DNA from 2 places in the Solibacillus sp. FSL W8-0474 genome. Region 2 is predicted to be linked to the other one. Evidence: riboswitches for the same ligand, from Rfam matches in the RefSeq annotation. Region 2 holds a riboswitch; the other holds the start of a gene.
What was found. A riboswitch is a leader RNA that binds a small molecule or an ion and turns the genes downstream of it on or off. The one in region 2 is predicted to bind glycine.

Region 1 (4,613 bases), 760 kb from region 2:
TTTTCAATCCAGCACCACATTCATCAGCGAAAGCTTTTACAATATGCAGTTCAGCAGGAGCAGACCATTCACGGCCTAAAAGATCTGGAAGAACAGGCTTTTTTGCATTTCAATGAAGAGCAGTACTATGCGTTAATACTTTTTTATGCCCCTTTATGGGGACAGTTTTACGAACAGCTCCATGCCTATAAGCATGCCAGCCAATGCTATAAACAAGCTTTATTTGCAAGTGAAAAAGTACGACAACGAATGAGTCGCTAAGAGGGTGAATATATGGCGTTACGAAAAGAGTATTTTTATTTATGGTTTGGATTTGGTGTATCCAAATTGGGGAGCTGGATTTACTTAATCGCACTTAATCTAACCGTATGGCATTTAACAGAGTCACCTGCAGCAGTTGCAGGTATTTATATCATTGGTCCAATTGCCCGGATTATTTGCAGCTTTTTTGCCGGCTCCATTGTAGACCGTTCCAATAAAAGGACGATTCTCATATTCAGTGATTTATCCCGCGCAGGTATTGTTTGTTTGATGCCACTGCTTACGGATATTTGGCTAATATACTGCTTCATATTCCTCGCCAATATTGCAGTATGTTTCTCCAATCCGAGCACTACCTATATGATTACAAAGCTTGTACAGCCAAATGATCGTTTACGCTTCAACTCTATTAACGCTATGCTTGGCTCCGGAAGCTTTATGGTCGGGCCTGCGTTAAGTGGCGCAATCATCGCCTTTAGCAGTACTTCTACTGCGATGTGGATAAATGCATGCATGCTTCTGTTTAGTGCATGGATGATGTACTTACTGCCAAATGTTCAAGGTGAAATGACGAAACTATCAAAGACGATTACCCCTGCCGTAATTCGGGATGACTTTTATGTCGTCTGGAAATTTATTCGTGAGAAAAAAGCAATTTTATACTTTTTTGTTTTATATTCAACTGCTCTCATGATCTGTTATTCACTTGATTCACAGGAAATGTCATTTTTAAAGGATTTTCATGAGGTGTCTGATACCGCATACGGCATCATAGTCGGACTGACTGGAATTGGTGCCATCGTTGGTGGATTTATGGCTGCTAAATATGTCAAAAAATTATCGCTCATTTCATATATTGGAGCAGGCTTTTCTTTAACATTAGTATGTTATTTTGTGTTTTATTTTTCATCGAATCTGATATTGGCCATTGCTTCGTTCATTTTACTTGGATTATTTATGGCATTTAGTAATGCGGGCTATGCAACATTTTATCAGCAAACGATTCCTACTGAAATTATGGGTCGGTTTGGCAGTACGTTAGGTTTAATCGAAAGTGTGATGCAAATCGTGTTGACACTGGTTATTGGTGTTTTAGCTGAAATCTATTCCATCCAGCTGATAACAAGTTTATTTGCTTTTATTGGTGTCTTAATGGCCTGTCTTGTGTACGTTTATTTACTAAGAAATTCAATGTTATTCTTACAGGAGGAGTTAAAATGATTACTTATGAAGCAGTTTGTTTTTGCTGTAAACAGCCTTTTTTATTGGTGGAAGGCACAACAAAATACCAAAAGTATAAACGGAATATGCGTGGCAAGTTTTCCTGTGATAGTTGCGACGATAAAATCCATATGGAGGCACGGAAAAATTTACTGGGGAAACTGCGGTAGATATTCGCCAGTTTTATCGGGTTATTCGCCACTTTTATGCAGATATTCGTCACTTTTCCTCTCTTAATCGTCACTCTTCATTTGACATTCGCCACTTTGACCCCGTTATTCGTCAATCATCAAAAAAAGGCGCCTCGCACATGCGGAGCGCCTTCCTTATATTTATTTTTTCCGAATTGCATATAAAACAAATAGCAAAATAAACCATAATGGCGTCAGCATAAGAGAAGTTCTTGTAGCCTCTGAAATCGCCATAATAATTAATAGAAAGAAGAAAAAGGCTAAAACCAAATAGTTCACAAACGGCGTTAATGGTGCTTTAAATATCGATTTCGCATGCAAATCCGGGTGGCGCTTTTTGTAAATGATATGCGAGATTAAAATAATGCTCCACACCCAAATAAAGCAAATCGCGCTGATTGTCGTTACAATGCTAAAGGCATCATCCGGCATCAGATAGCTAAGCAGCGCACCGATTGATACGACGATTGCAGAAAATAATAATCCGTTTTGCGGAACGGCATTTTTATTTAATTTACCGAAAGATTTCGGAGCCTGTTCCCCTTTACTTAAACTAAACAGCATACGGCTTGTTGAGAACATCCCACTATTTCCTGCAGAGGCAGCTGATGTTAATACGACAAAATTAATAAGTCCTGCCGCAATCGGAATACCGACTAAAGCAAATACTTGAACGAACGGTGAGCTTGTAGCACTTAACGTATCCCAAGGGTTAATCGTTAAAATAACAAATAGCGCACCTACGTAAAACAGTAATATACGGATCGGTATTTTATTAATGGCCGATGGTATATTTTTTTGCGGATTTTCCGTTTCAGCAGCTGCTACCCCTACTAATTCCACTCCAACAAATGCAAAGACAACCATTTGGAAAGCCATAAGGAAGCCAAATGCTCCGTTCGGGAATAAACCGCCATGCTCCCAAAGATTAGATACGGCAACTTTTCCAGCATCTGTTTCAAATCCAATGATGAGTAATACAATCCCGATTGCAATAAGTGCAATGATCGTAATAATTTTTATAAGAGCAAACCAAAATTCCAGTTCACCGAATAATTTTACAGTCAATAAATTTAAGATTAGTAAGACTACTAAACAGGCAATGGCCGGCACCCATTGAGGGATATCAAACCAGTATTGTGTATACATTCCGACCGCTATAATATCTGCCATAGCCGTCATAATCCAGCAGAACCAATATGTCCAGCCAGTAACGTACCCTGCCCAATCTCCTAAATATTCTGTAGCGAACTCTGTAAATGAAGCATAGCCCCCTTTTGATAATAGGAGCTCTCCAAGTGCCCGCATGACGAAAAATAAAGCTATCCCTACGATTAAATACCCGATGATTATTGATGGTCCTGCAAGTGAGATCGCTTTTCCTGATCCTAAAAATAGACCTGTACCGATTGTTCCGCCAATCGCAATTATTTGTACATGCCGATTTTTAAGATCGCGCTTTAGTTCATGTTGTTCCAAAACGAATTCCTCCAAAGGATAAGTATTTTGTCTGCCACAAGGACAGCGCAAAATAATAGGTAAATGTTCGCGGTTCATCCAATCATGTTTTCTGAAAATTAAAAAAGGAACTGATAATTCACCAGTTCCTGTAGATAAGAATAATAACGTCCCTTATTATTCCTGTCTTCTGTCCTTTTGCCTGAGATAATGAACCCTTCGGCGACGCGGTACACGCGCTCTCTCCAGAAACTGCTCCCGTCAGTAGTGCTATCCACGACGATCTTCGCTTGATATGTATGTAATTAATCCCTATTTGTTGTCAGCAACCCCCAACTCCAAACAGGTCGCTCACGATACTATTATTGTACAATAATTAATACTAACAACTATTTTGTGTTGTTACAATGGTTACAAAATAAAATTAAATCGAAACAAGCAATTTATCAATGTTTCCACTATTTTGTAAACGTGTTACAGAATTTTTATCCTTAAAAAAGTATCACACTGAAAATAATATATCTTATTTTCAGATTATTATTGAAACTAAAAAGACTCTCACCTAAACCGGCTAAGTGAGATAAAAAAACACAGGATTCTTTAAGCGTTTTAGGAGGAAGGAACTTATTCCCATTTTATACGTATTAAAATAAAGGACGAAACGCTTTTTAATGGAGGGACAACATTGAAACATTTAATTTTATTGATCGTATCTTGTTTGATTTTATCCGGATGTGCGGGATTAGCAGATTATACAATTTCATTGGAGAATGGTTATCGAATTGATAGACTTTCAGCTCATCAAATTCAAATATACGGAGAAGAACCGGTTAATGATGGAAAGGAAAATACAATAAACTATTTGTATGTACCAGCTGAAGTGACTGCTGTATGGTGGAATGAACAGTATATTATCGCAAAACAATTGCACTTAAAGTCAAACGGACGAGGTGTAGAAGAACCACCAAAAAAATTTAGTGATGCTGAGTATTCTTATTGGATAATTGAAATGAATAAAAACGAAGTAAAGGGTCCCCTAACGTTAAAAGAGTTAGAAAGTGATTCAGAACAATTAGGTATTAACGTCGTCTTTACACCAGTCGAAAAGCTAAAAAGGGAACCATAATTGATTAATGAACAACCATTAGGAAGACTTTCGTTAGTCTAAAGCTTCTTTATCTGTTATATCACCCTTGTCATTTGACCAAATCTGAAATTTTTGTCCATCAATCTCAACTACCAATACGTATTCTGAAAACCATTCACCCCAAGAACTTATATGATTTATCGTAATAATATTTTCAATTTCAGGATTATGTTCAATTATTTTATCTTTTACACTGTTCATCATAATGCTTGGTACTACAAAATACGTAGCTATCATTATAATTACTATGCTGCTCAAACCGATTATTACCTTTTTCAAAATATCACCTCTAATGAGTGTTGCCAAATTTCGATTTAAAAACGTTTATGGGGTCT
Region 2 (4,613 bases):
AACACTGTTGGCAGTCGTCATTTTATTTTTCCTGACTTCAACCATGATTCCACTCACTTATAATATGAAACAGCAAATAGCAGATCAAAAATTGCAGACCCATGCCGCTGAGGTCGCCTTCATGGGTGCGTTAAAATATAAAAGATACAGTCAATCAGCCGGTACTCAAGAAATCGATCAAACCGTTTTTCATTGGACCTATAATGGCCAGCAACTTTGTGTTCTGTTCGATAACAACGGGGTGGAAGAGGAGCAATGTATATGAAACGAGCTCGGATAAATGAGGCAGGATTTACACTGTTGGAAAGTCTGTTCCAGTTAACTGTTTTCGGTTTGTTCGCTTCGATTAGCTTACTAATCCTAATTTGGGTAAACGATATCCAGCAAATACAGAAGATGAAGGATGAAGTGAATTGGGAGTTTTTCGTCTATGATTTACATCAATATAATATGAATTCGGCATCCGGAAGATTATATAATTCCAGCACATTGCAGCTTGAAATGCTAAATGACCCAAATGATAGGTTATTTGTATTTGATAAATCAGAGCTGCATTTACGGAAAAGGTCGAATAAAGGGGGCAATGAGATTCTATTGCCATTCGTTGATAATTGGCATCTAGAAGGAATCGACAATGATCTAAATATGAAAGTGGTGATGCAGGATGGAACGGAAAGAGAACGATCCCTCGTGTTACCATTGGATCCGAAATGAAAAAGGGGCATTATTTTTGCTGGCAATTCTCTTATTATTCATCGTTACTGGATCTGCCATTTTATATACAAATGCGTATTTTGCACAATTAAAATTTTATAATTCATTGGAATCTATTTACGTTCGTGCTACGATAAACATACTAAATACTCATTGAAGTTTCGACTTCTTTCAACAATTGTCTTCTATCTCCCAAAATAGAGGGGAATGACAGTGTAAAATTCAAATGAAAGAAGTTAATATCTCGGCAATTATTAAAAGTTGGGTAAGAAATACTTAAAGTGAAAGTCACCTATGCATCGTTAATGGGTAGTAGTAAGTAATGCATTAAAAATTGGAATTTCACATTAAGTACAAAACCAGTTTTCAATATATTGAAATAGAGGTGCTATGGAAAAGTAGTTCGTAATTAGAAGAAGGTGAACAGCATGCGAAAAATATATTTAGTTGGATTTATGGGATGCGGAAAAAGTGCGATTGGCAGAAGATTAAGCTATTTCTTAAAGATGCCCTATTATGATATGGACCATGAAATCGTTCGGCAACAAGGAATGTCAATTCCAGAGATCTTTGAACAATACGGGGAAGCACATTTTCGAAAAATAGAGACGGAATTTTTAAAAAACTTCCGTGATGAAGCATGCATTATCTCGACTGGCGGTGGGGTAGCCGTTAATGGAGAAAATCGTAAAATTATGCGAAAGACAGGGCTAGTCTTTTTCCTGGACGCCAAATTCGAAGATATATATATGCGAATTCGTAATGATAAAAATCGTCCCATAGTACAAATAAAGACAGAACAAGAGTTGGAAGAACTGTATCATAGCCGTAGAAAGGCTTATCGGGATGCAAGCCATATACAAGTACTGACAGTAGGTAGATCTTTAAGACAAATAGTTGAATACATTGCTTTTCAAGTAAATAGATTAAAAGGCGAATAATTTTTCGGAAAAGCGCAAAAAATGTTCGCTTATTAAGTAAAATTAAAAAAAGATTGCGTTTACAATACATTCAATGTTAGGATATTGCTAAGAGTACAGTTAATTTAAATTAGTTGAAAAACTAGCGCGGATGATGATACGGGGAGAGAACGTGATGTCACGTCGCCGAAGGAGCAAATAGCGGTGCTATGAATCTCTCAGGCAAAAAGACTCGTATTTGACGCAACTCTGGAGAGTGCTGTTGTAGTACAAGTTACTGGCAGCCACCAAAGGGGAAAGCCTAAAATGTGATAGACTATCAAATTTAGGTGTAACTTTCAGGTGCAAGGACAGAGAATCCCATTAAAAGGGATTCGTCTGTCTTTTTTTTATGGAAAAAAATACGTTTTCCAATTTAAAAGTAAAAAGAGGCAGCTAGCTGTACCGCACAATGTAATCATTCCCCGTCACATTTTTACAATGGTTATAACATAAAAAATTTAAGGAGGAAATGACATGACAAATGAATTAAAACGTACACCGCTATTTGATGAATACGCAAAATATGGTGGGAAAACAATTGACTTTGGTGGGTGGGAATTACCTGTACAATTTTCTTCTATTAAAGAAGAACATGATGCAGTTCGTAACCGTGCTGGTCTTTTTGATGTTTCACATATGGGAGAAATTTTTGTAGAAGGTTCAGATGCATTACCATATTTACAAAAAATGCTGACGAATGATATCTCTAAAATCACAGTTGGTGGAGCACAATACAGTGCACTATGCTATGAAGACGGTGGAGTTGTAGATGATTTATTAACATATCGTTTAGCAGATGAGCGCTATTTGCTTTGTGTCAATGCCTCTAATATTGAAAAAGACTTCGAATGGTTGCAAAAACATGTAGAAGGCAATGTTACAGTAACAAACGCTTCAGATGACTATGCTCAAATTGCATTACAAGGTCCATTAGCAGAGGAATTGCTGCAATCGTTAACGACGGAAGACTTGGCAGCGATTAAATATTTCAAATTTAAAGACAATGTCGATGTAGCTGGACAATCGGTACTTGTATCTCGCTCTGGTTATACAGGTGAAGATGGATTTGAAATTTACGGTACACCAGAAGCTATTATCGAACTATGGAATAAAATTTTAGATACAGGTAAAGACAAAGGTGTTGTTGCAGCTGGTTTAGGTGCCCGTGATACATTAAGATTTGAAGCATGCCTGCCATTATACGGACAGGAACTGTCTAAAGAGATTACACCACTTGAAGCTGGGATTGGGTTTGCAGTGAAATTAGCTAAAGAACCACAATTTATCGGACAACAAGCATTAATTGATCAAAAAGAAAAAGGCCTAGCTCGTAAATCAGTAGGTATTGAGATGATTGATAAAGGGATTCCACGTACCGGTTATAAAGTATTTAAAGATGGTATTGAAATTGGAGAAGTTACAACTGGCACACAATCTCCGATGACGAAACGCAACATCGGTCTAGCTTTAATTGACGCAAAATTCGCTGAAGTCGGAACTGAGTTAGAAGTTGAAATTCGCAAAAATAGAGCGAAAGCATTAATTGTGGAAAAACCGTTTTATAAACGTACAAAATAATACTTTTGAAAAGAGGGTTAACAATGAAACATCGTTATTTACCAATGACGGAACAAGATAAGCAAGAAATGTTAGATCGCGTCGGAGTTGCTACAATCGATGAACTTTTTGCAGATATCCCGGAAAAAGTTCGCTTCCAAGGAAACTACAATATTAAACCTGCAAAATCAGAAGCAGCTTTAATGAAGGAATTATCGCAACTGGCGTCAAAAAACAAAGATACTGCTAGTAATGTATCGTTTTTAGGTGCTGGTGTATATAATCACTACAAACCTGTAATTGTTGATCATGTTATTTCCCGTTCAGAGTTTTATACAGCCTATACGCCATACCAACCGGAAATTTCCCAAGGTGAGTTACAAGCAATTTTTGAGTTCCAAACGATGATCGCCGAGCTTACAGGTATGGATATCGCAAACTCTTCTATGTATGATGGGGGTACAGCGTTAGCAGAGGCAGGAATGCTTGCTGCAGGCCATACTCGCCGTAAAAAGCTTTTAGTTTCCGGTGCAGTACACCCAGAGTATAAAGATGTAGTAACGATGTATGCATACGGTCAATCAATTGAAGTGGTAACAATCCCTACAAAAGACGGTGTAACAGATGTTGAAGCGTTAAAAGGATTAATTGACGATCAAACAGCTGGCGTTATCGTGCAATATCCAAACTTCTTCGGGCAAATTGAAAACTTGCAACCTCTTGCAGATATTACACATGATGCAAAAGGATTATTTATCGTATCTGCAAATCCATTAGCACTTGGCGTTTTAACACCTCCAGGAAAATTAGGAGCGGACATTACAGTTGGTGACGCACAGCCATTCGGCATTTCCGAAGCTTTTGGTGGTCCACACTGCGGTTACTTCGCTGTTACGACTAAATTGATGCGTAAAGTACCGGGACGTTTAGTTGGGGAAACAGTAGACCAAGATGGACGCAGAGGTTACGTATTGACATTACAAGCACGTGAACAACATATTCGTCGTGATAAAGCGACATCAAATATTTGCTCAAACCAAGCGTTACTTGCTCTTGCTTCATCAGTTGCAATGACAGCACTTGGAAAGCAAGGCATGCAGGAAATGGCAAAACAAAATATCGTGAAAACACGTTACGCAAAAAATGCGTTTGAAGCAGCTGGATTCGAAGTTGTATATCAAGGTGCACACTTCAACGAAATCGTAGTAAACACAAAACATAATGTGACACAGTTAAATAAAGCATTAATCGAAAAAGGCATCATCGGTGGATTTGATTTAGGGCGAGTTTACCCTGAATTAGAAAACCATGCACTAATCGCTGTTACTGAAATACGTACAAAAGAAGAAATTGATGCACTAGTTGCAGAAATGGGGGCTT

Region 1: another riboswitch for glycine. It lies ahead of NYE67_RS08415 (amino acid permease); the one in region 2 lies ahead of gcvT (glycine cleavage system aminomethyltransferase GcvT).

Annotation. Positions count from the first base shown of each region.
Region 1 is NZ_JBBOQJ010000001.1:1,705,167-1,709,779, reverse strand. Features, by position in the region: gene NYE67_RS08430 (hypothetical protein) at 1-261, shown strand, start outside; gene NYE67_RS08425 (MFS transporter) at 274-1,482, shown strand; gene NYE67_RS08420 (hypothetical protein) at 1,479-1,652, shown strand; gene NYE67_RS08415 (amino acid permease) at 1,815-3,152, opposite strand; glycine riboswitch at 3,312-3,390, opposite strand; gene NYE67_RS08410 (DUF3997 domain-containing protein) at 3,817-4,257, shown strand; gene NYE67_RS08405 (hypothetical protein) at 4,291-4,557, opposite strand.
Region 2 is NZ_JBBOQJ010000001.1:2,469,960-2,474,572, reverse strand. Features, by position in the region: gene NYE67_RS12455 (pilus assembly FimT family protein) at 1-265, shown strand, start outside; gene NYE67_RS20805 (prepilin-type N-terminal cleavage/methylation domain-containing protein) at 1-63, shown strand, start outside; gene comGF (competence type IV pilus minor pilin ComGF) at 262-714, shown strand; gene NYE67_RS12445 (shikimate kinase) at 1,143-1,655, shown strand; glycine riboswitch at 1,786-1,878, shown strand; gene gcvT (glycine cleavage system aminomethyltransferase GcvT) at 2,151-3,254, shown strand; gene gcvPA (aminomethyl-transferring glycine dehydrogenase subunit GcvPA) at 3,278-4,613, shown strand, end outside.